Regions from separate parts of the Actinoplanes sp. CA-051413 genome, predicted to be linked through region 2. Evidence: riboswitches for the same ligand, from Rfam matches in the RefSeq annotation. Region 2 holds a riboswitch; the other holds the start of a gene.
The links. Region 2 has a riboswitch for thiamine pyrophosphate ahead of ACQP2Y_RS08240 (ECF transporter S component). Riboswitches for the same ligand answer to the same signal wherever they lie in the genome.
Positions count from the first base shown of each region.

Region 1: another riboswitch for thiamine pyrophosphate. It lies ahead of thiE (thiamine phosphate synthase); the one in region 2 lies ahead of ACQP2Y_RS08240 (ECF transporter S component).

Region 1 is NZ_CP192100.1:963,952-978,050, forward strand. Features, by position in the region: gene ACQP2Y_RS04620 (adenylate kinase) at 1-396, shown strand, start outside; gene map (type I methionyl aminopeptidase) at 399-1,253, shown strand; gene ACQP2Y_RS04630 (DUF1707 SHOCT-like domain-containing protein) at 1,261-1,695, shown strand; gene ACQP2Y_RS04635 (DUF1707 SHOCT-like domain-containing protein) at 1,747-2,307, shown strand; gene infA (translation initiation factor IF-1) at 2,525-2,746, shown strand; gene rpmJ (50S ribosomal protein L36) at 2,799-2,915, shown strand; gene rpsM (30S ribosomal protein S13) at 3,086-3,466, shown strand; gene rpsK (30S ribosomal protein S11) at 3,484-3,891, shown strand; gene rpsD (30S ribosomal protein S4) at 3,907-4,533, shown strand; gene ACQP2Y_RS04665 (DNA-directed RNA polymerase subunit alpha) at 4,630-5,652, shown strand; gene rplQ (50S ribosomal protein L17) at 5,718-6,305, shown strand; gene truA (tRNA pseudouridine(38-40) synthase TruA) at 6,406-7,221, shown strand; gene ACQP2Y_RS04680 (hypothetical protein) at 7,210-8,541, opposite strand; gene ACQP2Y_RS04685 (class I SAM-dependent methyltransferase) at 8,650-9,264, shown strand; gene ACQP2Y_RS04690 (ABC-F family ATP-binding cassette domain-containing protein) at 9,296-10,951, shown strand; TPP riboswitch at 11,092-11,203, shown strand; gene thiE (thiamine phosphate synthase) at 11,218-11,841, shown strand; gene thiO (glycine oxidase ThiO) at 11,838-12,875, shown strand; gene thiS (sulfur carrier protein ThiS) at 12,872-13,069, shown strand; gene ACQP2Y_RS04710 (thiazole synthase) at 13,071-13,811, shown strand; gene ACQP2Y_RS04715 (thiamine phosphate synthase) at 13,805-14,099, shown strand, end outside.
Region 2 is NZ_CP192100.1:1,731,308-1,745,406, reverse strand. Features, by position in the region: gene ACQP2Y_RS08300 (glycine--tRNA ligase) at 1-1,141, opposite strand, end outside; gene ACQP2Y_RS08295 (hypothetical protein) at 1,201-1,698, opposite strand; gene ACQP2Y_RS08290 (antibiotic biosynthesis monooxygenase family protein) at 1,716-2,057, opposite strand; gene ACQP2Y_RS08285 (DUF6703 family protein) at 2,093-2,353, shown strand; gene ACQP2Y_RS08280 (metal ABC transporter substrate-binding protein) at 2,405-3,331, shown strand; gene ACQP2Y_RS08275 (metal ABC transporter ATP-binding protein) at 3,328-4,107, shown strand; gene ACQP2Y_RS08270 (metal ABC transporter permease) at 4,110-5,000, shown strand; gene ACQP2Y_RS08265 (ArsR/SmtB family transcription factor) at 4,997-5,314, shown strand; gene ACQP2Y_RS08260 (Fur family transcriptional regulator) at 5,311-5,718, shown strand; gene ACQP2Y_RS08255 (hypothetical protein) at 5,749-6,354, shown strand; gene ACQP2Y_RS08250 (DUF6328 family protein) at 6,332-6,877, opposite strand; gene ACQP2Y_RS08245 (alpha/beta fold hydrolase) at 6,925-7,740, opposite strand; TPP riboswitch at 7,895-7,999, shown strand; gene ACQP2Y_RS08240 (ECF transporter S component) at 8,073-8,645, shown strand; gene ACQP2Y_RS08235 (ABC transporter ATP-binding protein) at 8,648-10,045, shown strand; gene ACQP2Y_RS08230 (energy-coupling factor transporter transmembrane component T family protein) at 10,042-10,845, shown strand; gene ACQP2Y_RS08225 (RDD family protein) at 10,992-11,492, shown strand; gene ACQP2Y_RS08220 (histidinol-phosphatase) at 11,638-13,356, shown strand; gene ACQP2Y_RS08215 (hypothetical protein) at 13,356-13,895, shown strand; gene ACQP2Y_RS08210 (hypothetical protein) at 13,897-14,099, opposite strand, start outside.

The DNA.
Region 1 (14,099 bases), 770 kb from region 2:
CCGAGAACCGTCCCGCAGGCGTCGGCGCTCGACAAGCTGCTGGCCGACCTCGGCATCGCGCTCGATCTGGTGATGGAACTGGTTGTCGACGACGACGAGGTGATCCGGCGGCTCTCGGGCCGCCGGACCTGCCGTGGTTGCGGCAAGATCTGGCACGTCGAGTTCGACCCGACCAGCAAGGAGAACATCTGCGACCGGTGTGGCTCCGAGCTGTTCCAGCGTGACGACGACAAGGCGGAGACGATCGCCAACCGCCTCGTCGAGTACGCGGACAAGACCGCGCCGCTGGTCGACTTCTACGGCGCCCAGGGCAAGCTGGTGGGCATCGACGCCACCGGGCCGGTCGAGGACGTCACGGTGCGCGCCATCGACGCCCTGCGGTCGTACGGGGGATAACGATGCGCCGTCCGCAGCTGGACATTCAGCTGAAGACCCCGGAGCAGATCGAGCTGATGCGCGGTGCCGGCCTCGTCGTCGCCGCCGCCCTGGCGGCGATGCGCGAAGCGGTCGCCCCGGGCGTCTCCACCGCCGACCTGGACGCGATCGCCGAGAAGGTCATCCGGGACGCCGGCGCGGTCCCGTCGTTCAAGGGCTACCACGGCTTCCCCGCCTCGATCTGCGCCTCGGTCAACGAGCAGGTCGTGCACGGCATCCCGGCCGCCGAGCAGGTGCTCAAGGAGGGCGATCTGCTCTCCCTCGACTGCGGCGCCATCCTGCACGGCTGGCACGGCGACTCGGCGATCACCGTCGGCGTCGGTGAGACCGACCCGGCCTTGCTCACCATGGCCCAGGTGGCCGAGGACGCCATGTGGGCCGGCATCGCCGCCGCGGCCCGCGGTGCCGCCAACGGCCGGGGCCGGCTGACCGACATCTCGTTCAACGTCGAGAAGGCCGTCCGCAAGGCGGGCCGCTACGGCATCGTGGACGGCTACGGCGGGCACGGCATCGGCACCGAGATGCACCAGGACCCGCACGTGCTCAACCACGGTAAGCCCGGCAAGGGCCCGCGCCTGGTGCCCGGCCTGTGCCTGGCGATCGAGCCGATGATCACCATGGGCTCGCCCCGCACGGTGGAGCTCGAGGACGGCTGGACCGTGGTCACCCGGGACGGCTCGATGGCCGCGCACGTGGAGCACACGATGTGCCTGCTCGACGACGGCGTCTGGGTCACCACGGCGGCCGACGGCGGCCGGGCCCGGCTGGGCGAGCTGGTCACCGCCCGCCAGCCGGCCGTTGACTCCCTGGCGGAGTGAAAGACCGATGAGCCGTGACGAGATGCGGGCCGGCGACAGCGACCGTCAGGCCATCGCCGACAAGCTCAAGACCGCGCTCGACGAGGGCCGGCTGGATCTGCACGAGTACGACGAGCGGTTGCAGCGGACGTACGGCGCCAAGACCTTCGGCGAGCTCGACTCCCTGGTGACCGATCTGCCCGGCACCGTCCCGGCCCAGCAGTCACGCGTGCAGCCCTATCAGCCGCCCGCTGCGCCCTCGCCGGCACCCGGGGCGGGCAATGTGCCCCAGCCGGGCGGCCCGCCGTTCCTGGCCTCGTACGGCGGCGTGGTGCTGGTCTGCTTCGTCATCTGGGGTGTGTCCTGCATCGCCTCCGGTGACTTCATCTACCCCTGGCCGCTCTGGATGCTGATCCCGCTGGTCTTCGGTGTGCTCGGCCGGTGGGGCAAGCGCGATCGCTGACGCCGGTCCTGGCCCGCTGCTGGCATGCTGGAGGGTATGGGCCGGGACGAGATGAGAGCGGCCGACGCCGATCGGCAGGCCGTGGCGGATCAGCTGAAGGCCGCGCTCGACGAGGGCCGGCTGGATCTGCACGAGTACGACGAGCGGTTGCAGCAGGCCTACGCCGCGAAGACCTACGGTGACCTGCGGGCTTTGCTCGATGACCTGCCGTCGGCCAGAGTGCCGGTGCCCGCCCAGCGCGAGCCTTCCGGCTCCGTCGTCGACCGGGACGCCTCCGACGCCGAGGTGACCCGCCGCTGGCTGCTGGCGGTGTGGTCCAGCTGGATCCTGGTCGTCGGGATCAACACCGTGGTGTGGCTGATGGTGAGCATCGGCAGCGCCGAGCTGATCTACTTCTGGCCCGTCTGGGTGGCCGGCCCCTGGGGCGTCGTGCTCGTCTTCGTCACCGTGGCCGGGCTCGTCGGTGGGGAGCCACGCAAGCAAGCCGACAAGAAGGCCCGCAAGCGCCAGGCGAAGCAGGTCAAACGGGAGCGCCGGGCTCTGGAACCGGACCCGATCCGGCCTGACGAAACACTCCACGAGCGTCCGAAGAGGGACAAAACGGCGGGCTGACCGGTCGTCCGACACACCCGACCCCGGGTTACGGGGACCTCGGTTTGGTGTCAATGCTCCTCGCGCGTACACTGGCTAGCTGGCGCGCAGCGTCCACTCTTCCATGTCCACCAGCGCTTCGGTGGCGGAGGAGCCGCGGCTGGTCCCGGTGCGAACCCTCAACCCGGGATGAACGTTGTGAGCCCGCCCCAGAACCCGATGTCAGGTAGCGGAGGACATGCCAAAGAAAGACGGAGCCATCGAGATCGAAGGCCGAGTGATCGAGCCTCTGCCGAACGCCATGTTCCGTGTGGAGCTTGCCAATGGTCACAAGGTACTGGCTCATATCAGCGGCAAGATGCGGCAGCACTACATCCGCATCCTCCCGGAGGACAGAGTCGTCGTCGAGCTTTCGCCGTACGACCTGACCCGAGGGCGAATCGTCTACCGCTACAAGTAAGGGTCGCGGGGGCTTTGCCTAGTCCCGTCTGACAGAGAGTCAAGGCACAACCGTGAAGGTCAAGCCGAGCGTCAAGCGGATCTGCAACAACTGCCGGGTCATCCGGCGGCACGGCCGCGTCATGGTCATCTGCAAGACCGACGCGCGCCACAAGCAGCGCCAGGGCTGAGTCCAGCTCCTCGCTGCCAGATCCGTACCACCGAACAAGCTCGTCCCAGCCGCGGATTCGTCTCACGATGAAGCGCGGCTTCACCCCCGGTCGGAGGCCGGGGCCCGCCCGGGCAGGCGGGGTGGGCCGGGCACAGACCTCCGTGAGACATCTGAGGAGTAAGCCCACCTATGGCTCGACTCGTCGGCGTCGATCTTCCCCGCGAGAAGCGGATGGAGATCGCGCTCACCTACATCTTCGGGGTCGGTCGGACCCGCGCCGTGGAGGCGCTCACCTCGACCGGCATTGACCTGAACAAGCGCGCCAAGGACCTCACGGACGAGGAGCTGGTCCAGCTCCGCGACTACATCGAGGGCAATTTCAAGGTTGAAGGCGACCTGCGCCGCGAGGTCGCCGCCGACATCCGCCGCAAGGTCGAGATCGGCTGCTACGCCGGCATCCGCCACCGCCGGGGTCTCCCCGTCCGCGGACAGCGGACGCGGACCAACGCTCGTACCCGCAAGGGTCCGAAGCGCACGGTCGCTGGCAAGAAGAAGCCCGGTCGGAAGTAATAGGAGCGCACTGACTTATGCCACCGAAGGCACGCGCCGGAGCACCCGTCAAGAAGGTCCGGCGCAAGGAACGCAAGAACGTCGCCCACGGGCAGGCGCACATCAAGAGCACCTTCAACAACACCATCGTGTCGATCACCGACCCGACCGGTGCTGTGATCTCCTGGGCCTCGTCCGGCCAGGTGGGCTTCAAGGGCTCCCGCAAGTCGACTCCGTTCGCCGCGCAGCTGGCCGCCGAGGCCGCCGCCCGCCGGGCCATGGAGCACGGCATGCGCAAGGTCGACGTGTTCGTCAAGGGCCCCGGTTCCGGCCGGGAGACCGCCATCCGTTCGCTGCAGGCCGCGGGCCTCGAGGTCGGTCAGATCTCCGACGTCACGCCACAGCCGCACAACGGTTGCCGTCCGCCTAAGCGTCGCCGGGTCTAAGGGAGAGATCGAAGCATGGCTCGTTACACAGGGGCGGACTGCAAGCGCTGCCGCCGCGAGAAGATGAAGCTGTTCCTCAAGGGCAGCAAGTGCGACGGGCCGAAGTGCCCGTTCGAGTCGCGTCCCTTCCCGCCCGGCCAGCACGGCCGCGGTCGGACCAAGGAGACCGAGTACCTGCTCCAGCACCGCGAGAAGCAGAAGGCCCGCCGCACCTACGGCGTGCTCGAGAAGCAGTTCCGCGGTTACTACGAGGAGGCTGTCACCAAGCCCGGCAAGACCGGTGAGGTGCTGCTGCAGATCCTCGAGTCGCGTCTCGACAACGTCGTCTACCGGGCCGGCTACGCCGCGTCCCGCGACATGGCCCGTCAGCTGGTCAAGCACGGCCACCTGCTGGTCAACGGGGTCAAGGTCGACATCCCGTCGTACCGGGTGAAGGACCACGACATCGTGCAGGTCCGGGAGAAGTCCCGCGAGATGACGCCGTTCGTGGTCGCGCAGGCCCAGGCGGGTTCCCGCCCGGTGCCGGCGTGGCTGGAGCCGATCCCGAGCGACATGAAGATCCTGATCCACTCGCTCCCGGCCCGCCAGGTGATCGACACCCAGGTCCAGGAGCAGCTGATCGTCGAGCTCTACTCCAAGTAGCGCTCTGGTCCCGGCACCCTCCGCGGAGGGTGCCGGGACTGCACCACCACAGGACGGGCTTCATATAGCGGAAGCCCCGAACGAAAGAAGAAACACGTGCTCATCAGCCAGCGCCCGAGCCTCTCGGAAGAGTCGCTCAGCGAGACCCGCTCCCGGTTCACCATCGAGCCCCTGGAGCCGGGCTTCGGCTACACCCTCGGCAACTCGCTGCGCCGGACCCTGCTGTCGTCCATCCCGGGCGCGGCGGTCACCAGCATCAAGATCGACGGCGTGCTGCACGAGTTCACCACGATCCCCGGTGTCAAGGAGGACGTGGTCGAGCTCGTCATGAACGTCAAGGAGCTCACCGTCAGCTCCGAGCACGACGAGCCCGTCAGCATGTACCTTCGCAAGCAGGGCCCGGGCGACGTCACCGCGGGCGACATCCAGCCCCCGGCCGGCGTCTCCGTGCACAACCCCGACCTGAAGCTGGCCACGCTCAACAGCAAGGGCCGGCTCGACATGGAGCTCACCGTCGAGCGGGGTCGTGGCTACGTCACGGCCGCGCAGAACAAGAGCGCCGGCGCCGAGATCGGCCGCATCCCGGTCGACTCCATCTACTCGCCGGTCATGAAGGTGACCTACCGCGTCGAGGCGACCCGTGTCGAGCAGCGCACCGACTTCGACCGCCTGATCATCGACGTCGAGTCGAAGGCGTCGATCTCGCCCCGTACCGCGCTGGCTTCCGCCGGTTCGACCCTGGTCGAGCTGTTCGGTCTCTGCCGTGAGCTGGACGAGACCGCCGAGGGCATCGACATCGGCCCGTCCCCGCAGGACGCGCAGCTGGCCGCCGATCTGGCGCTGCCGATCGAGGAGCTGGACCTCACCGTCCGGTCGTACAACTGCCTCAAGCGCGAGGGCATCAACACCGTCGGTGAACTCATCGGGCGGACGGAGGCCGACCTTCTGGATATAAGGAATTTCGGTCAGAAGTCGATCGACGAGGTCAAGATGAAGCTCGCCGGCATGGGCCTGGGCCTCAAGGACAGCGCGCCGTCCTTCGACCCCGCGCACGTGGTCGACTCGTTCGGCGACGTGGACTACGACACCGACGACTACCGCGAGACCGAGCAGCTCTAATCCCGGCTGCCGCGTGAGCTGGGCGGCTGAGCCGCCCGGCAGGAATTTCAACGAGGAGCAAGAAGATGCCCACGCCCACCAAGGGTCCCCGCCTCGGCGGCAGCCCGGCGCACGAGAAGCTGCTGCTGGCCAACCTGGCCACGGAGCTCTTCCGGCACGGGAAGATCAAGACCACCGAGACCAAGGCGAAGCGCCTGCGCCCCTTGGCGGAGCAGCTCATCACCAAGGCCAAGCGCGGCGACCTGCACGCCCGCCGCCGGGTCCTGGGTGTCGTCAAGGACAAGGACGTCGTCTACTCGCTGTTCGAGCAGATCGCGCCCCGGTACACCAACCGCCCGGGTGGCTACACCCGGATCACCAAGGTCGGTATCCGCAAGGGCGACGCCGCTCCCATGGCCGTCATCGAGCTGGTCGAGGAGCTGCAGGTCGCGGCCACCACGGCGCCGGCCAAGAAGGCAGCCCGCAAGGCCGCCGCGCAGCAGGACAAGGTGGAGGCGCTCGCCCGCGAGGACGAGGCTCCGGCCACTGCGGCCCCGGCCGAGACCGCTGCCGACCAGGACGCCGAGCCGCCGGTGAACGCTTCCGGCGACAAGGGTGCCGAGGGCCCGGGCGACCAGGCCGAGGGCGAAGACCCCGCCGACGCCAAGGCCTGATCTTCAGCTAGGTAGGAAAGCCCGGCACCCTTCGTGGGTGCCGGGCTTTCTTTTTCCGTACGGCTTCCTTGTCCACGAATCAGCGGAGGACTGCCCCCACATGACCGACGCGACCCGCCTGCGCCTGGACGTCTCCTACGACGGACGCGAGTTCTCGGGCTGGGCCGTGCAGCCGTCCCGGCGTACCGTCGCGGGCGTGCTCGTCGAGGCGCTGGAGCGGCTGGTCGGCGCCGATCACGACCTGGGTCTGACCGTGGCGGGCCGCACCGACGCGGGCGTGCACGCGACCGGTCAGGTGTGCCACATCGACCTGCCCACGGCTGTGTGGGAGTCGCTGGCGGACTCGCTCGTGCGGCGGCTCGCCGGGCTGATGCCGCCGGACGCGCGGGTGCGGGCCGTCACGCCCGTACCGTCGACTTTCGACGCCCGGTTCTCCGCCACGTTCCGGCGGTACGAATACCGGGTGGCCGACACCGTTTTCGGGCCCGAGCCGCTGCGGCGCTACGACACCATCGGCTGGATGCGGCCTCTCGATCTGGGACGGTTGCAGGAGGCGGCCGCCGGGCTGGTCGGGCTGCACGACTTCGCGGCGTTCTGCAAACGCAAGGAGCACGCCACCACCGTGCGGGCCATCACCCGGCTGGAGTGGCGCCGCGAGCCCGACGGGGTCGCCGTGGCCACCGTGCAGGCCGACGCGTTCTGCCAGGCGATGGTGCGCAGCCTGGTCGGGGCCATGCTCAGCGTGGGCGACGGCCGCCGCGACCCGGACTGGCCGGCCAAGCTGCTGACCCTGCGGGAGCGGTCCAGTGAGGTCACCGTCGCGCCGGCCCACGGGCTCACCCTGATCGCGGTCGGCTATCCCGACGAGACCGAGTACGCGGACCGCGCTGACGCCACCCGCCGGCTACGCGTTTAGGGTCCGCTTCCCGATGACCTGCTCGCCCAGGTACCGCTCGACGAGCTCGGTGGTGATCCGGGCCGCGTACGGGTCGTCGTCGGTGACGAGCTGACCGTCGGGCCGGGCGATGACGCAGTACAGCAGATAGTGACCGCGGCTGTGCCAGCCCACCTGGGCCAGCGGCTCGCCGAGCGGGTCGCCGGCCGCGCCGCCCAGCATGGCGAAAGTGCCCCGGCCGTTCTCGACCAGAGTCGCGGTCAGCTCACTGACCTGCGCCGCACCCTGCTCGTCGGCGAGGTTGAAGATGCCCGCGGTGACCTGGTAGCCGCCGTAGGGAGCCAGCATCCGGGCCCGGACGACGTGCTCGCAGCCGTAGTCGTCGAGGAGCGCGCCGAGGTCACCCGTCGTGGCGGTCCGGCACACGCTGTCGCTGTGGGTGAGGTCCACCCGGTAACCCGTGTCGCCGGCGGCGAGCCGGACCGCGGGCTCCGGGAACACCTCGCGCTTGGTCAGCGGCTCGGCGTCGACGGCCCGGGAGGCGATGCCCGGCTCGGAGCCGGGGGTGGCGGCGGATTCCCGCCCGTCCCCGCGGCGCTGCTCGGCGATGATGAAGAACGCGCTCAGCCCGACGATCGCCAGGACGATCAGCGCGGCGAGCCCGCGCATCAGCGTCTGCAGGGCCTGCTGTGGTTCCCGGGGCGCCCGCCGCTGCGGCGTGTGCCGCTGATGTGCGGCGGGGCCCGGCCATTGGCCGCTGCGATGCTGCCGGTGCTGCGGCGTCGCCGGCCGGTCGGTCACCACGGGGTCGGATCCCACCCACTCCATGGCGGGGGACTCGGCCGGTGGCAGGTCGCTCGCCGGAAGCCTGGTGCCCAGGAATCGGGCCCCGGGAATCCGGGTCCCCGGAATGCGGGTAGCCGGGAGCCGGGCCGCCCGGACCTGAGCGGCTTGAAACTCCGCGGCCAGCCGCACCACGGTCTGCAGCCCGACCGGCCGCAACCGGACCGTCCGCAGCCCGGCGGTCTCCCGTCCGGCGGTCTCCCGCCCCGCGGTCTCCCGCGCTGAGTCCTGTCGGCCTGAGTGCCGAGGGTCTGACGAATGCCGGCCCGCGTGCGGCGGATCCAGGCAAAGCCGCGCGGAGGATGTCCCGCCCGGGGTGTGGCGGTCGGCGGCTCGGCGGCCGCTGGTCTGGCGGGCCAGGGCTTGGCGGATGATCGCCTGCCGGGCCCGGGCGTGTCCCGCCTGCGCCTGGCGGACCAGGCCCTGCGGGGTCAGCGACGCGAGTCCGCCCGCCGGGCCGGCGCGGTGGGCGGAGCGGGGGTGCGGATCGCCAGGCATGCAGGCCACGGTAGGAGGGCACCCTGATCGATGGACGCACAGCGTGTGCGGCACCCTCCGGTGGCCTCCCGTCGTTGCGGTCGTGGGCATTGGGGGAGGATGGGCGGTGTGACCGCCGACCATTACTTCAGCGCCGAGCCCGCCGCGCCCGCCAAGCGGAGCCGTATCGAGTTCACCGCCGCCGGCCGGGCCTACGACCTGGTTGTCGCGGGCGGGGTGTTCTCCGCCGGGCGGCTCGACCCGGGCACCGCCGTACTGTTGCGCAAGGGTGACCTGCCCACGGCCGCGACCACCGGCACCCTGCTCGACCTCGGCTGTGGCTACGGCCCGATCGCGTGTGTGCTCGCCAGCGAGGCGCCGGAGGCCACTGTCTACGCGATCGACGTCAATGCCCGGGCCCGGGAGCTGACCGCGGAGAACGCCGCCGCCCTCGGGCTGGCCGGCCGGGTGCGGGTCGCCGCCCCCGACGAGGTGCCGGACGACGTCACCTTCGCGCAGATCTGGAGCAACCCCCCCACCCATGTCGGCAAGGCCGAGCTGCGCGCGCTGATGGAACGCTGGCTGCCCCGGCTCGCGCCCGGCGGGGTCGCCTGGCTGGTGATCAACCGCAACCTCGGTGGTGATTCGCTGCACACCTGGCTCGTCTCGCTGGGCTGGGAAGTGACGCGTACGGCCAGCCAGCGCGGCTTCCGGGTGCTGCGGGTGACCGGAAAAACCGGCTGACCACCGGCGGGTCGTCGGGGAGGATGCCCACGTGGGTTACGTAGACGTGTCAGGGGTCGGATTTGTGCTGCCGGACGGCCGGGAGCTCTTCTCCGACGTGTCGTTCCGGGTCGGCGAGGGTGCGAAGGTGGCGCTCGTCGGGCCGAACGGGGCCGGCAAGACGACGCTGTTGCGGATGGTCGCCGGGGACACGTCCACCCCGATCGGCACCATCGCGCGGGCCGGCGGGCTCGGGGTGATGCGCCAGTTCATCGGGATGATCGGCGACGACCGTACCCTCGACGACCTGGCCCTGTCGCTGGTCGCGCCGCCGCTGCGGGCCGCCGGCGCGGTCCTGGCCGCGGCCCAGTCCGCGCTGGAGAGCAACCCCGACGCCGAGAAGGCGCAGCTGGCCTACGCCAACGCGATCGCCGGCTGGGGCGAGGCCGGTGGCTACGACGTCGAGGTGCTGTTCGACGTCGTGGCCGTGGCCATCCTGGGCAAGCCGTGGGAAGAAGTCCGGCACCGGCCGGTGCGCACGCTCTCCGGCGGCCAGCAGAAACGCTTCGCGCTCGACCTGCTGCTGCGCGGCGGCGACGAGGTGCTGCTTCTCGACGAGCCGGACAACTTCCTCGACGTGCCCGGCAAGCGCTGGCTCGAGGCGCGGCTCAAGGAGTCGTCGAAGTCGGTGCTCTACGTCTCGCACGACCGGGAGCTGCTGGCCCAGACGGCGAGCCGGGTGGTGGCCGTCGAGGGCGGCAGCGCGTGGACGCATCCCGGTGGCTTCGCGTCGTGGCACGAGGCCCGTTCCGACCGGCACGAACGGCTTCTGGAGCTGCGCCGGCGTTGGGACGAGGAGCACGAGAAGCTGCGCGAGCTGGTCTTCACGCTGAAGAACAAAGCGGCGTACAACGACGGGCTGGCGTCGCGGTATCAGGCGGCGCAGACGCGGTTGCGCAAGTTCGAGGAGGCCGGGCCACCGCCGTTGCCGCCCAAGGAGCAGTCACTGCGGATGAACCTGCGCGGCGGGCGTACGGGTAAACGCGCGGTGATGTGCACCGGGCTCGAGCTGGAAAATCTGACATTCCCGTTCGACCTGGAGATCTGGTACGGCGACCGGGTCGCGGTGCTGGGCGCCAACGGCACGGGCAAGTCGCACTTCCTGCGGCTGCTCGCGGCCGGCGGCACCGCCCCCGACGTGGACAACAAGCCGGTCGACGGGGCACCGCTGGCCCACGTGGCGCACAACGGTGTCGCGAGGCTCGGCGCGCGGGTCCGCCCCGGTCACTTCTCGCAGACGCATGACCGGCCGGAGCTGCTGAAACGTACCCTGGTCGAGATTCTCTGGCGGGGTGACGACCACCGTTCCGGGATGGACCGAGCGGGTGCCATGAAGGCCCTGAACCGCTACGAGCTGGCGGCCCAGGGAGATCAGCTCTTCGGCACGCTCTCCGGCGGCCAGCAGGCGCGTTTCCTGGTGCTGCTGCTGGAGCTGTCCGGCGCGACCGTGCTGCTGCTCGACGAGCCCACGGACAACCTGGACCTGGCGTCGGCCGAGGCGCTGGAGGAGGGGCTGCAGGCGTTCGAGGGCACGGTGATCGCGGTGACCCACGACCGCTGGTTCACCCGCGGCTTCGACCGTTTCGTCCTTTTCCAGAGCGACGGCGAGGTCGTGGAGACCCCCGAGCCCGTCTGGGACGTCCGCTAGCGCGGCGTCCACGATGGACGGGCAGCTATTTTCCGCTGCCCGTTCTCCCAGCGTGCGGGCGCTGAGCGACGACGTGACCACCCACAGTGGAGGCGTGTGGGGGTTTACGGGCGGCGGGGCGCGGGTTACCGTCTGCTCGGAACCAACCCCACGGGAGTCCGGTGCACCGGGCTGAGAGGGGGGCTGTCGCGGCCCCCGACCGTCGAACCTGATCCGGGTAATGCCGGCGCAGGGAGGAGTGTGTTGTGGGCCTTGCCTTTCCGCACCTGCACGTCATCACGGACGCCCGGCACGGCCGGCAGCCGCTGACCGTCGTGGCCGCCGCCATCGCTGCCGCCCGGCGGCTGGATGCGTGTCAGCGCCTGGCGATCCAGGTCCGGGTCGAGGACGACGTCAGCGACCGGGACGCGTACGACCTGGCCGACGCCGTGCTGGAGCTGTGCCGCCCGTACGGGGTGTTGTGCCTGGTCAATGACCGGTTGCACGTGGCCCTCGCGGTCGGCGCGGACGGTGGGCACGTGGGCGCCGCCGATCTGCCGGTTGCCGTGGCCCGCAAGGTGCTCGGGCCGGTGGGCGTGCTGGGCGCAACGTGCCGGGACGTTGCCGCGGCCCGGGCAGCGCGGCGGGCCGGCGCCTCGTATCTCGGTGTCGGTCCGGCCTTCGCCACCACCACCAAGACCGGACTGCCGACTCCACTCGGGCCGGCCGCGGTGGGGGCGGTTGCTGCGGCCGTACCGGACACACCGATCGTCGCCATCGGGGGAGTGACCGCGGGCAACGCGCGGTCGCTGGTCGGCGCCGGAGCCGCCGCGGTCGCGGTGGTCGGCGCCGTCGCGGCCGCGGCGGACCCGGGCCGGGCGACCGAGGATCTGCTGCGGGCGCTGGCATGAGCAGCACCGAGGTCGTGGTCATCGGCGGCGGCATCATCGGGCTTTCGATCGCGTGGCGGTGCGCGCAGCGCGGGCTGTCGGTGACCGTCCACGACAGCGGCGGCGACGACGGTGCCTGGTACGCGGCGGCGGGCATGCTGGCCCCCGCCGGCGAGGCGGGATTCGGTCAGGAAGCGCTGACCGAGCTCATGGTCGACTCCGCCGCGCGGTGGCCGGACTTCGCCGCTGGGCTGCGGCGCGAGACCGGCATCGACGTCGGCTACGACACGGTCGGCACTTTGAGCGTCGCCCTCACCGCGGACGACCTCGCCGAGGCGCGACGGCTGTGGGAGTACCGCCGTGAGCACGGCCTCGGGGTGAGTCCACTGCTGCCCAGCGCCATCCGTGAGCTGGAGCCGGCGCTGTCACCGCGACTGCGCGGCGGTGCCCACGCTCCCGACGACCGGCAGGTCGACCCGCGGCGGGTTGTCGCAGCGCTCCGGGCCGCCCTCGGCCCGGCGATCGTGCCTGGACCAGTAGCGGACCTCCCGGCCTCGCGACCCGTGGTGGTCGCGGCGGGATCCGGTACGGCCGCACTGACCGGCCTGCCCGTGCGACCGGTGAAAGGCCTGGTGTTGCGGCTGCGCGGCGAGCCTGGACTGCTGCGGCACGTGGTCAGCGGCTGGGCCGACGGGCGGCACGTCTACCTCGTACCGCGCGCCGACGGTGAGGTGGTCGTCGGCGCCACCCAGGAGGAACGGGCGGACGCCACGGTGACCGCCGGGCAGGTGCTCGACCTGCTGCGCGCAGCCACCGACCTCGTGCCCGACCTGGGCGAGTGCGAGCTGGTCGAGACGCTCGTCCGGCACCGGCCGGCCACTCCCGACAACGCGCCGCTGCTCGGTGCGTACGGGCCGGGCGTGGCCGTCGCCGCCGGGCACCACCGCAACGGGGTGCTGCTCGCCCCGGTCACCGCCGATCTGATCGCCGAACTGGTGGCGACCGGGAAGTCGGCACCACTGCTGGACGCGTTCGCACCGGGGAGGTTCGGATGAAGGTCATCGTCAACGGCGCCGCCCGCGACGTCGATGTGGTCAGCGTCGAGGGGCTGGTCGAGCAGCTGACCACGGCCCGGCGCGGCGTCGCGGTCGCCGTCAACGGGGAGGTCGTGCCGCGTTCGTCGTGGCCGGCCGCGCGCCTGCGGGACGGCGACCGGGTCGAGGTCCTCACCGCGGCGCAGGGAGGCTGAGATGTTCGGCGAATCCCGGCTGATCCTGGGCACCGGTGGCGCAGAGAGCCTCGCCGCACTCGAGGCGGCGATCGTCGCCTCGGGCACCGAACTGGTCACCGTCGCGCTGCGCCGGGTCGACGCCGCAGGTCCCGGCCTGCTCCCGATGCTCGACCGGCTGGGCATGCGCATCCTGCCCAACACGGCCGGCTGCTACACCGCGACCGACGCCGTGAAGGCCGCCCACCTGGCCCGCGACGCGTTCGAGACGGACCTGGTGAAGCTGGAGGTCATCGGGGACGAACGGACCCTGCTGCCGGACGGCGTCGAGCTGTTGCGGGCGGCCGAGACGCTGGTCGCGGACGGGTTCCAGGTGTTGCCGTACACGAGCGACGACCCCATCCTCGCGCGCCGGCTCGCCGACGTGGGTTGCGCGGCAGTGATGCCCGCCGGGGCGCCGATCGGGTCGGGGCTGGGCATCTCCAACCCCCATCACATCCGGCTCATCCGCGACAGCGTGGACGTGCCGGTGGTCCTGGACGCGGGCATCGGCACCGCCTCGGATGCGGCGCTGGCCATGGAGCTGGGCTGTGACGCCGTACTGATCGCCAGCGCTGTCACCCGGGCCGTCGATCCGGCGCGGATGGCCGCGGCGATGCGGCACGCCGTCGAGGCCGGGCGGCTGGCCTTCGGCGCCGGCCGGATCCCCAAGCGCTACCACGCGCTGGCGTCCACATCGGATGAGGGGCGGCCGGCATGGTGATCCCGTCCGGCGTCGTCGTGCTCACCGACCGCCGGCTCGCGGCGCGGCCGCTCGTCGAGGTGGTCGCGGCCGCGGTCCGCGGCGGCGCCGAATGGGTCATCCTGCGCGACAAAGACCTGGGGTACGGCGAAAGGTACGCCCTCGCGGAGAGTCTGCGCGCGGTGGTTCCGGTGGGACGACTCGTGATCGCGGGCCCCGATCCGCTCGGTGGCGACGCCGTGCACCTGTCGGCCACCGACCCCGTGCCGCCGGGTGTCGGCCTGGTCGGCCGCTCCTGCCATGGGGTGC
Region 2 (14,099 bases):
CCTTGGGCGAGAGCTCCGGGTTGCGCGACAGCGGCAGCACCGCGACCTTGATCGGTGCGAGCCGCGGGTCGAAACGCATGACCGTGCGCTTGTCGACGCCGCCCTTGGTGTTCGGGGCCTCGTCCTCGTCGTACGCCTCGAGCAGGAAGGCCAGCACCGCTCGGGTCAGGCCGGCCGCGGGCTCGATCACGTACGGCACCCAGCGCTCCTGCTTCTCCTGGTCGAAGAAGCTCAGGTCCACCCCGGAGTGCTTGGAGTGGGTGGTCAGGTCGAAGTCCGTACGGTTGGCGATGCCCTCGAGCTCGGCGAAGTCGGTGCCGCCGAACTGGAAGCGGTACTCGATGTCGACCGTGCGCTTGGAGTAGTGCGAGAGCTTCTCCTTCGGGTGCTCGAAGAAGCGCAGGTTGCTCTCGGACAGGCCGAGATCGCGGTACCAGTTCCAGCGCTGCTGGAGCCAGTACTCGTGCCATTCCTCGTCCGAGCCCGGCGGGACGAAGAACTCCATCTCCATCTGCTCGAACTCGCGGGTCCGGAAGATGAAGTTGCCCGGGGTGATCTCGTTGCGGAACGACTTGCCGACCTGCGCGATGCCGAACGGCGGCTTCTTGCGGGCGGCGGTGGCCACGTTGTTGTAGTTGACGAAGATGCCCTGGGCGGTCTCCGGGCGCAGGTAGTGCAGGCCCTCGGCGCTCTCGGTCGGGCCCAGGTACGTCTTCATCAGGCCGTTGAACATCTTCGGCTCGGTGAAGGTGCCCTTGTTGCCGCAGTTGGGGCAGTTGAGCTCCTGCAGCGAGGAGGGCGGCGTGCCGTGCTTGTGCTCGTACGCCTCCTCGAGGTGGTCGGCGCGGAACCGCTTGTGGCACGACTGGCACTCGGTCAGCGGGTCGACGAACGCTTCCAGGTGGCCGGAGGCGGCCCACACGTCGCGGGCCAGGATGACGGCGGAGTCGAGGCCGACGATGTCGTCGCGCTGCTGGACCATCGTCTTCCACCACTGCTGGCGGACGTTTTCCTTCAGCGCGACACCGAGCGGACCGTAGTCCCACGCCGAGCGGGTGCCTCCGTAGATCTCGCTGGAGGGGAAGACGAATCCCCGGCGCTTGGCCAGGCTGACGACGGCGTCGATACGATCGGCGGGCATGTTCCTCCTACGCCGGCTGGTTGTCGGCGGGGACGTCGGGATCGGACAAAATGAGGAGATTACTCCTCGACGCGGCACACCTCGAAGCCGCCCGTCTGGCGGTTCTGCCCGAGGTAGGCGCGCAGGTCGGCGCGGTCGCCGTCGGCGTAGGTGACCGTGACCGGCGCGGAGAGCTGGACCAGCTCGACGTTGCCGACGTCCCAGGCGGTGATCGGCTCCCCGGCGGAGACCCGGCTGGTGAACTGGGCCACGTTCTCCTGCTCCTTGGCCTGCGGGCAGAGCTGGTCGTAGGCCTGCGACCATTCGCGGTCGCGCAGCGCCTCGAGGTAGTCGCCCACGACCACCTCGGCCTGCTCGTTGAGCGCGCTGCTCATCACCCGGGTCAGGCCGACGGCGGCGGCCGCGCCGGCGCCGCAGACGAGCACGAGCACGCCCGCGCCCAGGCCGAGCGCCACGCCGACGCGCCGGCCCCGGCCCTCGACGGGCGGGGCGGGGAAGGGCGGGAACACACCCGGGCCCTGCGGCGGCGGTGGCGGCTGCTGCCCGAGAAGGGTCATGGGATCCAGCGTACGACTCAGCGCCAGGGCTCGGTGGCCCGGTCGCTGGCCACGACCACGACCGCGGCCCCGGGCTCGGCCGCGGCGAGGGTCTCGAAGGCCGACGGCTCGTCCAGCGACTCGGACAGCAGCGGGGTGGCGTGCACCTTCACGTCGAAGCCGCCGAGGGCGCGCCGGTAGGCTCCCACGGACTCCCATTCGGTGACCAGGGTCCAGTAGGCGGGGTCGTCCAGTGCGCGGGTGAGCCGGCCGGAGAGATAACCGGGCCGTTCCGCGAGGGCGGCGAGGGCGGCGTGCGCCCGTTCGGTGAACGAGTCCTGCGTGTCGCCCGGGACGATGAAGCGGTTGAGCACCAGCATGGGCTGAGCCTACGCACCGAAGGAGTACGGCCGACGTGACACCACCTCCGTCCGACAACCTGCTGCGCCGGCTGGCCCGGGTCAGCCCGACGACGGCCTTCCTGGCGGCCCTGGCCGTGCTGCTGGCCGGCCTGTTCCTCCCGGGGATCATCGGCGCCGCGCTGCTCTTCCTGCTGGGCGCGGCCCTGGTGGCGCTGACCTTCACGACCTGGCCGGTGCAGTCCGGGCCGGTGCGCGCCGTGCGGGTGACGATGCTGGTGCTGCTGTTCGCCGCCGTCGTCGCCAAGGTCATCTGACACATGCGCTTTTGACAATCATTACCAATACGGCGCACAGTAGGTGGCATGATGCGCCGCCGCCTGCTCGCCGCCGCCGCCGCTCTGCTGGTGGCTGCCGGCGCGGGCTGCGCCGAGAAGGCGAGCGGCTTCGGCACCGACGGGCGTCTGGACGTGGTGACCGCCTTCTACCCGTTGCAGTTCCTCAGTGAGCGGATCGGCGCGGACTCGGTCGCGGTCAGCCAGCTGACCAAGCCGGGCGCCGAGCCGCACGACGTCGAGCTCAACACCCGCCAGGTCGCCGCGATCAGCGACGCCGGACTCGTCGTCTACCTCAAGGGCTTCCAGCCGGCCGTCGACGAGGCCGTCAAGCAGGAGGCCGCGGACAAGGCCCTCGACGTGGGCACCGCGGTGCAGCTGCTGCCCGCCGCCGAGCACGAGGAAGAGCACGTCCCGGGTGAGCCCGAGCACGCCGAGGGCTCGACGGACCCGCACGTCTGGCTGGATCCGGTGCGCTTCGCCGCGATCGCCGACAAGCTCGCGCAGCGCCTGGGCCAGGTCGACCCGGCCCGGGCGGCGGGCTACACCGAGCGGGCCGCCACGCTGCACCGCGAGCTGACCGCGCTGGACACGGAATACGCGACCGCACTGAAGAGCTGTGCCCGCCGTGAGGTCGTCACCAGCCACACCGCGTTCCACTACCTCGCCGACCGCTACGGGCTCACCGAGATCGGCATCACCGGCATCTCGCCGGAGTCCGAGCCGTCGCCGCAGCGCCTCGCCGAGGTGGCCGAGCAGGCCAGGGCCACCGGCACCACCACGATCTTCTTCGAGACCCTGGTGAGCCCGAAGGTCGCCGAGACCATCGCCCGGGAGGTCGGCGCGCGGACCGCCGTCCTCGATCCCCTCGAAGGGCTCACCGAGCCGGATACGGACTACTTCTCCGTCATGCGCAGCAACCTGACCGCCCTGACCACCGCCCTGGGATGCCCGTCATGAGCGTCGTCACCGTCTCGCACGCCGCCGTCTCCTACGGCGGCCGGGCCGTGCTGCAGGACATCGACCTGGACGTGCAACCCGGCCAGGTCGTCGCGATCCTGGGCGCCAACGGCTCCGGCAAGTCCACCCTGATCCGTACCATCCTCGGCCTGGTGCCGCTGGAGGCCGGGACGGTCACGCTGTTCGGCATCCCGCAGCGCCGGTTCCGGCAGTGGGAGCGGATCGGCTACGTCCCGCAGCGGATGGGCGCCGGCAGCGGCGTGCCCGCGACCGTCGGCGAGGTCGTGGCGTCGGGACGGCTGGCCCGCCGGGGCATCTTCCGGCCGTCCGGGGCCGCCGACCGTGAGGCCGTCCGGGCCGCGCTGACCGACGTCGGCCTGCTGGACCGGATCGCCGACCCGGTCAGCACCCTCTCCGGCGGCCAGCAGCAGCGCACCCTGATCGCCCGCGCCCTGGCCGGACGGCCGGACCTGCTGATCCTCGACGAGCCCACGGCCGGCGTCGACGCGGCCAGCCAGGACGCCTTCGCCGCGGCGCTGCGCCGCTTCGCCGAGGCCGGCGGGACCATCCTGCTGGTCGCGCACGAGCTCGGGCCGATCGAGCCGCTCATCGACAAGGCCGTCGTGGTGCACCACGGGCGGATCGCGTACGAGGGTGCGGTGCCCGAGCCGGCCGGCCACCACGCCGAGCCCGGCCACGACCACGTCCACCCGCACGCCGAGGCCGAACGGGCCCGGATCTGCGTGGCCCCCACCGACCGGATGCCGGCGAGCTGACGATGGATCTCTTTGCCTACGACTTCATGGTGCGCGCCCTGCTCGGCGCGCTGATCATCGGCCTGATCGCCCCCGCGCTCGGCATCTACCTGGTGCAGCGGCGGCTGTCGCTGATCGGTGACGGCATCGGGCACGTCGCGCTCACCGGCGTCGGCGTCGGCCTGCTGCTGAACCAGTCGCCCGTGCTCACCGCGGTGGTCGTGTCGGTCATCGGGGCGATCGGGGTGGAGCTGGTCCGCGAGCGGGGCCGTACCTCCGGTGACCTGGCCCTGGCCCTGCTCTTCTACGGCGGCATCGCGGGCGGGGTGGTGCTGGTCGGGCTCTCCGAGGACAGCAGCAACGCCAACCTGATGCAGTTCCTCTTCGGCTCGCTGACCACCACGTCGCGGCAGGACCTGATCGTCATCGCCGTTCTCGGCATCGCTGTGCTGGTCGCGATGCTGGGGCTGCGGCAGGCGCTGTTCGCGGTCTGCAACGACGAGGAGTACGCCCGGGTGTCCGGGCTGCCCGTGCGTACGCTCAATCTGCTGATGGCCGTGACCACCGCGGTGACCGTCACGATCGCCATGCGCACCGTCGGCCTGTTGCTGGTCAGCGCGCTGATGGTGGTGCCGGTCGCGGCGGCCCAGCAGGTCACCCGCGGGTTCCGCAGCACGATGGCCGCGGCCATGGTGATCGGGGTGGGCTCGGCCGCCGCCGGGGTCTGGCTGGCCGGCGAGGTGGACACCGCGCCGGGCGCCACGATCGTCATCCTGGCCATCGCCGCTTTCGTCGCCGTGACCGTCGGCGCCGGGACCTGGCGGGTGCTGCGCCGGCGTTCGGCTCCGGGCCGGCAGCACGCCGCGGCCCAGCTCGAACCACCCGAGGTCGTGCTGCAGGCGGAGGCCCGATGAGCAGTAACGTGGCACCTGTGCCGACGAGCGGCTACGAGGCGTACGAGGCGGCCGGCGAGCTGCTGCGCGCGCTGTCCGCGCCGATCCGGGTGGCGATCGTCGCGGAGCTCGGGGCCGGCGAACGGTGCGTGCACGAGCTGGTGGAGAAGCTGGGCGCGCCGCAGCCGCTGGTCTCGCAGCACCTGCGGGTGTTGCGCGGCGCCGGCGTGGTGCGGGGTGCACGGCGGGGCCGCGAGATCGCATACTCACTCGTGGACGAACACGTCGCCCACATCGTCGCCGATGCCGTCAGCCACGCGAGGGAGGTCTCATGACTGAGGACAGCGTTGTTGTCCGGAACACCAAGCAGCGCAGTGCGGTCAGCGCCGTTCTCGCCGATGCCGAGGGCTTCAACAGCGCCCAGGAGCTGCACGCCATCCTGCGTGAGCGGGGTGAACGGGTCGGCCTGACCACGGTCTACCGCACGTTGCAGGGTCTCGCCGACGCCGGCGAGATCGACGTGATGCGCCCGCCCGGCGGCGAGCACCTCTACCGCCGGTGCAGCCAGGGCCACCACCACCATCTGGTCTGCCGGTCCTGCGGGCGGGCCGTCGAGGTGGAGGGCCCGGCGGTGGAGACCTGGGCGGACAAGGTCGCCGGCCGGCACGGCTTCGTCGACGTCTCGCACACCATGGAGATCTTCGGTACCTGCCCGGAGTGCGCGGCGAAGCGTTCCTAGCCCGCGCGTGGGACGCTGTCGCGCGTGAAGATGTACGCCGACCGGCTGCCCACCGCCGTCCGCCAGCTGCTGACCGATCTCCTGGTCGTGTTCTGGGTCTACGCCTGGATCCGGGCTGGTCTCTGGATCAACGACATGGTCGAGAAACTCGGTGTGCCGGGGCAGAAACTGCAGGAGGCGGGCACCGGGATCGCCGGCAACCTCGGCGACATCGGCGGCAAGGTGGGTCGGGTGCCGCTGGTCGGCGACGACCTCACCGCGCCGTTCAACAGTGCCGCCGACGCCGCGAAGTCGATCGCCGAGGCCGGCCGTCAGCAGCAGGAGGTCGTCGACAATCTGGCGCTGACCATGGCGTTGCTGATCGTCGCGGTCCCGCTGGCGCTGGTGCTCTTCCTGTGGCTGCCGAAGCGGCTGCGCTGGATGCGCCGGGCCGCGGTGGCCGCCCAGGTGCGCACCGAGCCGGCCGGTCAGGACCTGCTGGCGTTGCGGGCCCTGGCCAGCCGGCCGCTGAACGAGCTGGCCAAGCTGGGCCCGGACATCGCCCAGTCCTGGCGCAACGGCGACGCCGCCGCGGTGCAGGCGCTGGCCGCGCTCGAGCTCGAGGACCTCGGGCTCAAGCCCGCGAAGCCTCGTTAGGCTCGGCGGCGTCCTCGGCGAACTCCTCGTCCTCCTCCTCGTCGTCATCGTCGACCCAGTTGCGGCGGGCCCACGGGACGGCGGCCCAGAAGGTCAGGAAGAAGAGCGCGGCGATGCCGGTCAGGATCAACGCGACCCAGATGTTGGTCAGGTAGTCGGTGATCAGCAGCACGCTGCTGACCATCGAGATCAGCATGAACGCCAGGCCACCGGTGGCCATCTTGTGCGCGTAGCGGACCAGCTCGGGCTTGCGGCCCTGGCGGAACAGCGCCCGGTGAAACGCCACCGGCGAGATGATCATCGCGGTGGCGGCCGCGGCGGCCAGCAGCGCGACGATGTAGGTGTCCTTCTGGAAGGCCGTCGTCTTCGGGAAGCCGTTGCTGAAGGGCAGAGTCAGCAGGAACGCGAAGAGGATTTGCACGCCCGTCTGGGCCACGCGCAGCTCCTGCAGCAGGTCGGCGAAGTTACGGTCCCACCGCTGCTTCTCGGTCTCGTGCTTGCTCCGTCGCTTCTCGGCGGCCATCGAACCTCCTTCTCGGTGGACGGATGGTTGCCCGGACGTGAACGGCGTCAAACGCCGATGCGGGCCAGCGCCACGTCCGCCAGCGCGCGCGGCGCCTCCTCCGGGATCCAGTGGCCGATCCCCCGCAACGTCACCATCCGGTAGTCGGCCTCCACCCAGGTCGCGGTGGCCAGCGCGGCCGGCTTGCCGACGACCGGATCGCCGTCGCTCCACACGTACGTGGTCGGCACGGTGACCTTGCCGACCTTGGCGAGCTGCCCACTGGACAGGGCGCGGTACCAGTTCAGCGCGCCGGTGAGCCGGCCCGGCTCGCGCATGGCCGTGGCATAGAGGCCGGCCCGGGCTCCGATCGGGCGCATCATCTGACGCAGCGCCGTACCGCCGGCCCCGAGCAGCAGCCGCTCCGCGACCCGCGACCGGAACACCCCCATGTAGGCGAAACGCAGCTTCTGCGACGGCTGGTTGTGCAGGGCGACGCCGAGCCCGCGCGGGTGCGGCACCGACACTGCGGTCAGGGTGCTGACCCGGTCGGGGTGCTGGGCGGCGAGCAGCCAGCCCACCTGCGCACCCCAGTCGTGGCCGATGACGTGTGCCTTACCGACACCGAGCTCGTCCAGCACCGCGACCGCGTCGGCGGTCGGCTCGTCGAGGCGGTAGTCGGCGACCGCGGGAGGGCGCGCGCCGGGTGAGTAGCCGCGCTGGTCGAGGGCGTACGTGCGCAGCCCGGCCGCGTGCAGCCGGGGCAGGATCAGGTCGAACTCGCGATGGTCCTGGGGGAATCCGTGCAGGAGGAGCACCGGTGCACCGCCGGCCGGGCCGCCCTCGTACACGTCGAAGGTGAGACCTCTGGCCTTGATCTGCATGTGACGCCTCCTACGCTGTCCCGTACAGCCGTACGGTGTTAGCGTTCATCGAAACACAAGTAGTTCGACGAACATGCAATGAAGTTTGTTAGCGACGGCCCAGACGCGGTGCATCGCCTACGCGATGCGCGGGTCGAGGTAGGTCGCTAACAAACTTCACCGACAGGGGAGCGCACAGCGCTGAGAGTGCGGGTGACACCGCAGACCCTCGAACCTGATCTGGGTAATGCCAGCGCAGGGAGCTCGGTCTTTCTCCAGCCGCGCCGTGTCCGGGAGACGTCCCCGGCCACGGCGTCGCGTCTCCTCCCGGTACGAGCTGGGAGGCACATCACATGCAGCACCGTTGGCGCACCATCGACATCGTCATCGCCTCGATCATCGCGGTCGCGTTCGGGGTCATCTTCTGGGCCTGGGGCCTGCTCTGGAACGGCCCGGCGGACGCCATCCCGCTGCCCGGCCGGGCCATCCTGTACGGCGTCTGGCTGGTGCCGGCCGTCCTGGGCGCCCTGGTCATCCGTAAGCCGGGCGCCGCCTTCTACACGCTGACCCTGGCCGCCCTGGTGTCCGTCGCGCTCGGCACGAGCTGGGGCTGGACGCTGGTGCTGCAGGGACCGATCGAGGCGGCCGCGGCCGAGCTGGTCTTCGCCGCGTTCGCGTACCGGGTGTGGAACCTGCCGGTGGCGGCGCTGGCGGCGGCCGCGGCCGGGATCGCCGCGTCCGTCTACGACGCTTTCGTCTGGTACGGCGGGACGTCGTGGGCGACGTTGCGGCTGCCGTACATCGCGATCACCGCGGTCAGCGCCGTACTGGTGGCCGGTCTGGGCAGCATCCTGCTGGTCCGGGCGCTGGCCCAGACGGGCGTGCTGGACCGCTTCGCTTCCGGCCGCGAACGCGCCGCCGTTTAACCATGGGCGAGCTGGTCCTGCGGGGGTTCGGGTGGCGGCACGCCGGTCGTAAGGCGTGGGCGGTGCGCGGGGTCGATCTGCGTGTCGCGCACGGCGAGCGGGTGCTGCTGCTCGGGCCGTCCGGGGCCGGCAAGTCCACGCTGCTGGCCGCGCTGGCCGGGCTGCTGCCCGAGGACTCCGGCGAGTCCGAGGGCACGGTCGAGATCGACGGGCTCGACCCGCGCAAGGCCCGCGAGCGGGTCGGCATCGTCTTCCAGGACCCGCAGACCCAGCTGGTCATGTCGCGCAGCGGTGACGACGTGGCGTTCGGGCTGGAGAACCGCGGCGTACCGGCCGGCGAGATCTGGCCGCGCGTCGACGAGGCGCTGGACCGGGTCGGCTTCGGCTACGGCCGGGACCGGCCGACCGCGGCGTTGTCCGGCGGCGAGCAGCAACGGCTGGCGCTGGCCGGCACCCTCGCGCTGCGCCCGGGCCTGCTGCTGCTCGACGAGCCGACCGCCAACCTCGACCCGGCCGGGGCGGCGCTGATCCGGGCCGCGGTCGCCCGCGCGCTGGGCGACGACACCACGCTGATCATCGTCGAGCACCGGGTCGCGGAGGCGCTCACGCTCGTCGACCGGGTGGTCGTGCTCGAGCCGGGCGGCGGGGTCCGGGCCGACGGCCCGCCGGGCGCGGTCTTCGCCGCGCACGGCGACCGGCTGGCGGACGAAGGGGTCTGGGTGCCGGGTCACCCGATCGCCCCCCGCCAGGCCGTCACCGGTCCGGGTGCCCCTCTGGTACGCGCCAAAGCCGTCACCCTGCGCAACCGCCTCGCGCCCACCACGCTGACCGCCCGCGAGGGCGAGGTGCTGGCGGTGACCGGCCCCAACGGCGCGGGCAAGTCCACGTTGGCGTTGCTGCTCGGCGGGCTGCTGAAGCCGTCCTCGGGCACGATCGACGCCGTCCCGGGCGGGGCACCGCACCGGTGGCGGGCCGCCGACCTGACCACCCGGATCGGCTCGGTCTTCCAGGACCCGGAGCACCAGTTCGTCACCCACCGGGTCGCCGACGAGCTGGCGCTGGGCCCGCGCCGGATCGGGCGCCCGGAGGCCGAGGTCCGCCGGGTCGTCGACGACCTGCTGCAGCGGCTGCGGTTGGAGAAGCTGGCGGGCGCGAACCCGTACACGCTCTCCGGTGGGGAGGCCCGGCGGCTGAGCGTCGCGACGGCCCTGGCCACCGCGCCCCGGCTGCTGGTGCTGGACGAGCCGACGTTCGGCCAGGACCGGCGCACCTGGATCGAGCTGGTCGACCTGCTGGCCCGGCTGCGCGACGACGGCCACGGCATCGTCGCGGTCACCCACGACGACGACTTCGTGGCGGCTCTCGCCGGTTCCGTCCACCGCCTGGAACGGGCCGCATGACGCTCACCCTGCCGACGTTCGAGGCCGGCACCGCACCGCTCGCGCGGCGCAACCCGGTCGCCAAGCTCGCCGCCGCCCTGCTGTTCAGCGCCCCGCTGATCGCCACCCTGGACCCGCTGACCCCGACCATCGCCCTGGCCGTGGAGCTGGCGGTGCTGCCGCTGTTCGGGATGCGCTACGGCACCCTGTTCCGGCGGGCCTGGCCGCTGGTGCTCGCCGCCGGCGGCATCGTGATCACGTTGGTGCTGTTCGCGGCCGAGCGCACCGGGGCGACGGTGGCGACGCTCGGGCCGTTCGAGGTGACCACCGGGGTGCTGGTCACCGCGCTGGGCATGGTGTTGCGGGTCTTCGCGATCGCGCTGCCGGGCATCATCGTGTTCGCCACCACCGACCCCACCGACCTCGCCGACGCCCTGGTGCAGAACGTGCGGGCGCCGGCCCGGTTTGCGATCGGCGCGCTGGCCGCGTTCCGGCTGGTGCCGTTGCTCGGCGAGGAGTGGCAGATGCTCAGCCTGGCCCGCCGCGCCCGTGGCATCGACGCCGGGCGTAACCCGGTGGCCAAGCTGCGGCTGTTCGTGTCGACGGCGTTCGCGCTGCTGGTGGGGGCGCTGCGGCGGGGTGGGCGGCTGGCGGTGGCGATGGACGCGCGGGGCTTCGACGCGGGCACGCCCAGGACGTACGCCCGCCGGCAGACCTTCGGCCGCGCCGACGCCGCTTTGATGGCCGGCGCGACGCTGGTGTCCGCCGCCGCCCTGACCACCAGCGTCCTGTTCGGACTGTTCCGGCCGATCATCGGCTGAACGTCGGGACGCGCCGCCCCGGGGACCGCCGAGTCCGCCCGGGTGACCTACCGCAGCCGGGTGACCACGCGCTGTCCACCGGCGATGATGCCGCGTAGCGTCACGGGCGCCACGCTGTGTAGTCGATGAAGGGCACTGTGGACCCCATGACCGATCCCCATTTCCGGGCCCCGCACGCGCCGGCCGCGGCCCACTACCCGCCGCCCGGCCGGGCCGTGCAGCCCTACGCTCCCCCGGTCCAGCACGCTCCGGCCGTCTACGCGCCCGGCCCGGCCGTGGCCTGGACCCGGCCCGCGTCCGCGACGGTCAGCGCCGGCGGCCGGCTCGGGGCGGCGGTCCTGGACGTCCTGCTGATGGTGGTGACCTTCGGGATCGGCTGGCTGATCTGGTCGATGATCACCTGGAGCGACGGGCAGACCCCCGGCAAACAGCTGCTGGGTCACGTGGTCGCCGACGCCACCACGGGCGAGGCGTTCGGCTGGGGCCGGATGTTCCTGCGTGAGTTCCTCATCGAGGGGCTCCTGTTCTGGATCCCCAACATGCTCACGCTCGGCCTCTTCGGCGTCGCGGACGCCCTCATGGTCTTCCGGGCGGACGCGCGCACCCTGCACGACATGATGGCCGGCTCCATCGTCCGGCACCGGTAGTTCGCCCCACCCGCGCCTTTTGATGCGCGGCTGTGCATGAAACCCTCCCGTGTTCGCGCACCGGTCACCCCGGCGCCATCCGGCGTTGCGGTGCGGCCGCGAGATTGGCCAGGTCATCCTTGTCGATCTTCGGGAGCCATGGGACATGGGTCACGGCCATCACCACCACGATCACGACCACTCACACGACGCCGGCGGTGCTGCCGACGTACCCCCGGCCCTTGATCTGAGCGTCCCGGACAGCGAGCTGTCGCCCTCGGACGTCTCCCGCCGCGGTTTTCTGCGCAGCGCGGGCCTGCTCGGTGCCGGCGCGGCCGCGTCGGTGCTCGCCACGCCGTCGGCGGCCGCGGCCGCCGGGCTGCCGCACTCGCACGGCCCGGCCGGCGGCGGCACCGCCACGGGCGGGTTCCGCTGGCTCGCGGGTGACCACCACATCCACACCCAGCACAGCTCCGACGGCCAGTACCGGGTCATCGACCAGGCCGGGCACGGCCGCGCGTTCGGCCTCGACTGGGTGGTCATCACCGACCACGGCAGCAACGCGCACGCCAAGATCGGCGTGGAGAAGGTCAACCCGGACATCCGCAGGACCCGCGAGGAACTGCCGGACCTGCTGACCTTCCAGGGTCTGGAGTGGAACATCCCGGCCGCCGAGCACGCCACGGTCTTCGTGCACCCGGGCCGCAACGAGGTCGGCGTGCTCAAACAGTTCGAGCAGACCTTCGACGGCTCGCAGCTGCCGGCCACCAACACCACCGAGCAGAACGAGGCCGCCGCGATCGCCGGCATCAAGTTCCTCGGCGAGCAGGTCCGCGCCCGCAAGGTCGAGGGCGCGCTGTTCCTGGCCAACCACCCGTCGCGGCGCGGCATCGACTCGCCGCACGAGATCCGCAACTGGCGCGACGCCGACCCGACCATCGCCATCGGCATGGAGGGCGCCCCCGGCCACCAGGCCGCCGGCATCCCCGCCCCGAACGGCCGCGGCGGCGCGCGCGGCCTCTACGACAACAACCCGTCGGCCGCGTCGTACCAGGGCTACCCGCCGGAGACCTACCGCACCTGGGGCGGCTTCGACTGGATGACCGCCACGGTCGGCGGCCTCTGGGACAGCCTGCTGGCCGAGGGCCGGGCCTGGTGGGTGACGGTCAACTCGGACAGCCACGTCAACTACCTGGACCAGTCCGACCGCGGCCCGGGCAGCGACTTCGAGGCCAACGGCCGCTACCACGACCCGGTCTACACCGGCAAGGTGAACACCACCGCCGGCGACTTCTGGCCCGGCTTCTACGGCCGCACCAACGTCGGTTCGACGTCGTTCTCCTACCAGGCCGTCATGGACGGCCTGCGGGCCGGGCGGGTGTGGGTCGACCACGGCCGCCTGATCAAGAGCCTGGACGCGCGGGTCCGGGTGGCGGGCGACCGCCGGACCGCCACGGGTACGCCGCTGGGCGGTGTCCTGCACGTCAAGCGGGGCACAGCCACCGAGCTGACCCTGGAGATCGATCTCCAGGATGTGCCGAACTGGGCGCAGTTCGTCCCGGTGCTGTCCCGGGTGGACGTGATCGTCGGCTCGGTGACCGGCCCGGTCGCCGCCCGCGACACCTTCACCGCGCCGGACACCAGGGTCGTGAAGTCGTACGAGGTGACGCCGGGGGCCCGCAAGCTGTCGGTGACGTACCGGCTGGGCCGCCTGGACAAGCCGTTCTACCTGCGCCTGCGCGGCACGGACGGCAAGCGCACCCAGCCGGGCCTGATGGGCGCGGCGGTGGACCCGGCGGGCCCGAAGCTCGACGTGCTCGGCGATGCCGACCCGTGGGGCGACCTGTGGTTCTACACCAACCCGATCTGGGTCCTGCCCCGGTGATGCCCGACCGGACCGCGGCCGCCGCCACCACCCCGGCGGCGGCCGCCCTGGCCTTGGACGACTTGCCGGTGCTCGGGGTCAGCCTGGAGCATCCCGACACGGTCGCGGCGGAGCACTGGCTGGCGTCGCTCTCCCCGGCGCCGGTGCTGGCTTTCACGCACCTCGTGCGCTCACCGCGGCCACACGTGGCACTGACCCTCGTCTTCGCCGACGCCTCGCCCACTGGCCTTGGTGCCGCGTGTCCGGAGGCTGTTGCTGAGCATGTGGCGCGCAGTTCGGGTCGTGCGGTGCTCTATCCGGGCGTGGAGCGGCTGGTCGGCACGCTGAGCGTCGCCGAGGTGCTGGAGCTGAGCGCGATCGAGAAGGTCGAGGTCCTCGGCGGTGGCGCGGCCGACCCGGCCACCCTGATCGACACGGGCGACTTCGTCCGTCCACAGTGGCGGGCTGGACAGCTGACCTTGCTCGCCGGCCCGGCGGCGGGCGGGCGGCTGGTGCCGTTCGAGACCCGGTATCCGACCCCCTGCTGCGCGGCCCACTGACTCAGCTTCGCGACGCCCGCTCGACGAGTGCGTGCCGCGGCGTCCGCGGATCGATCGTGTGGTGGAAGGCGCGCATGCCGCTGCTCAGCACGACCCCACCGGCGGGCACGCCGTCGATCCACCAGTGCGGCTGCGGCAGCGGCTGCCGGCACGTCTCGCACCACCAGCGCCACGTCGCCTGGCGCCGGGCCGGCCACTCCCGGT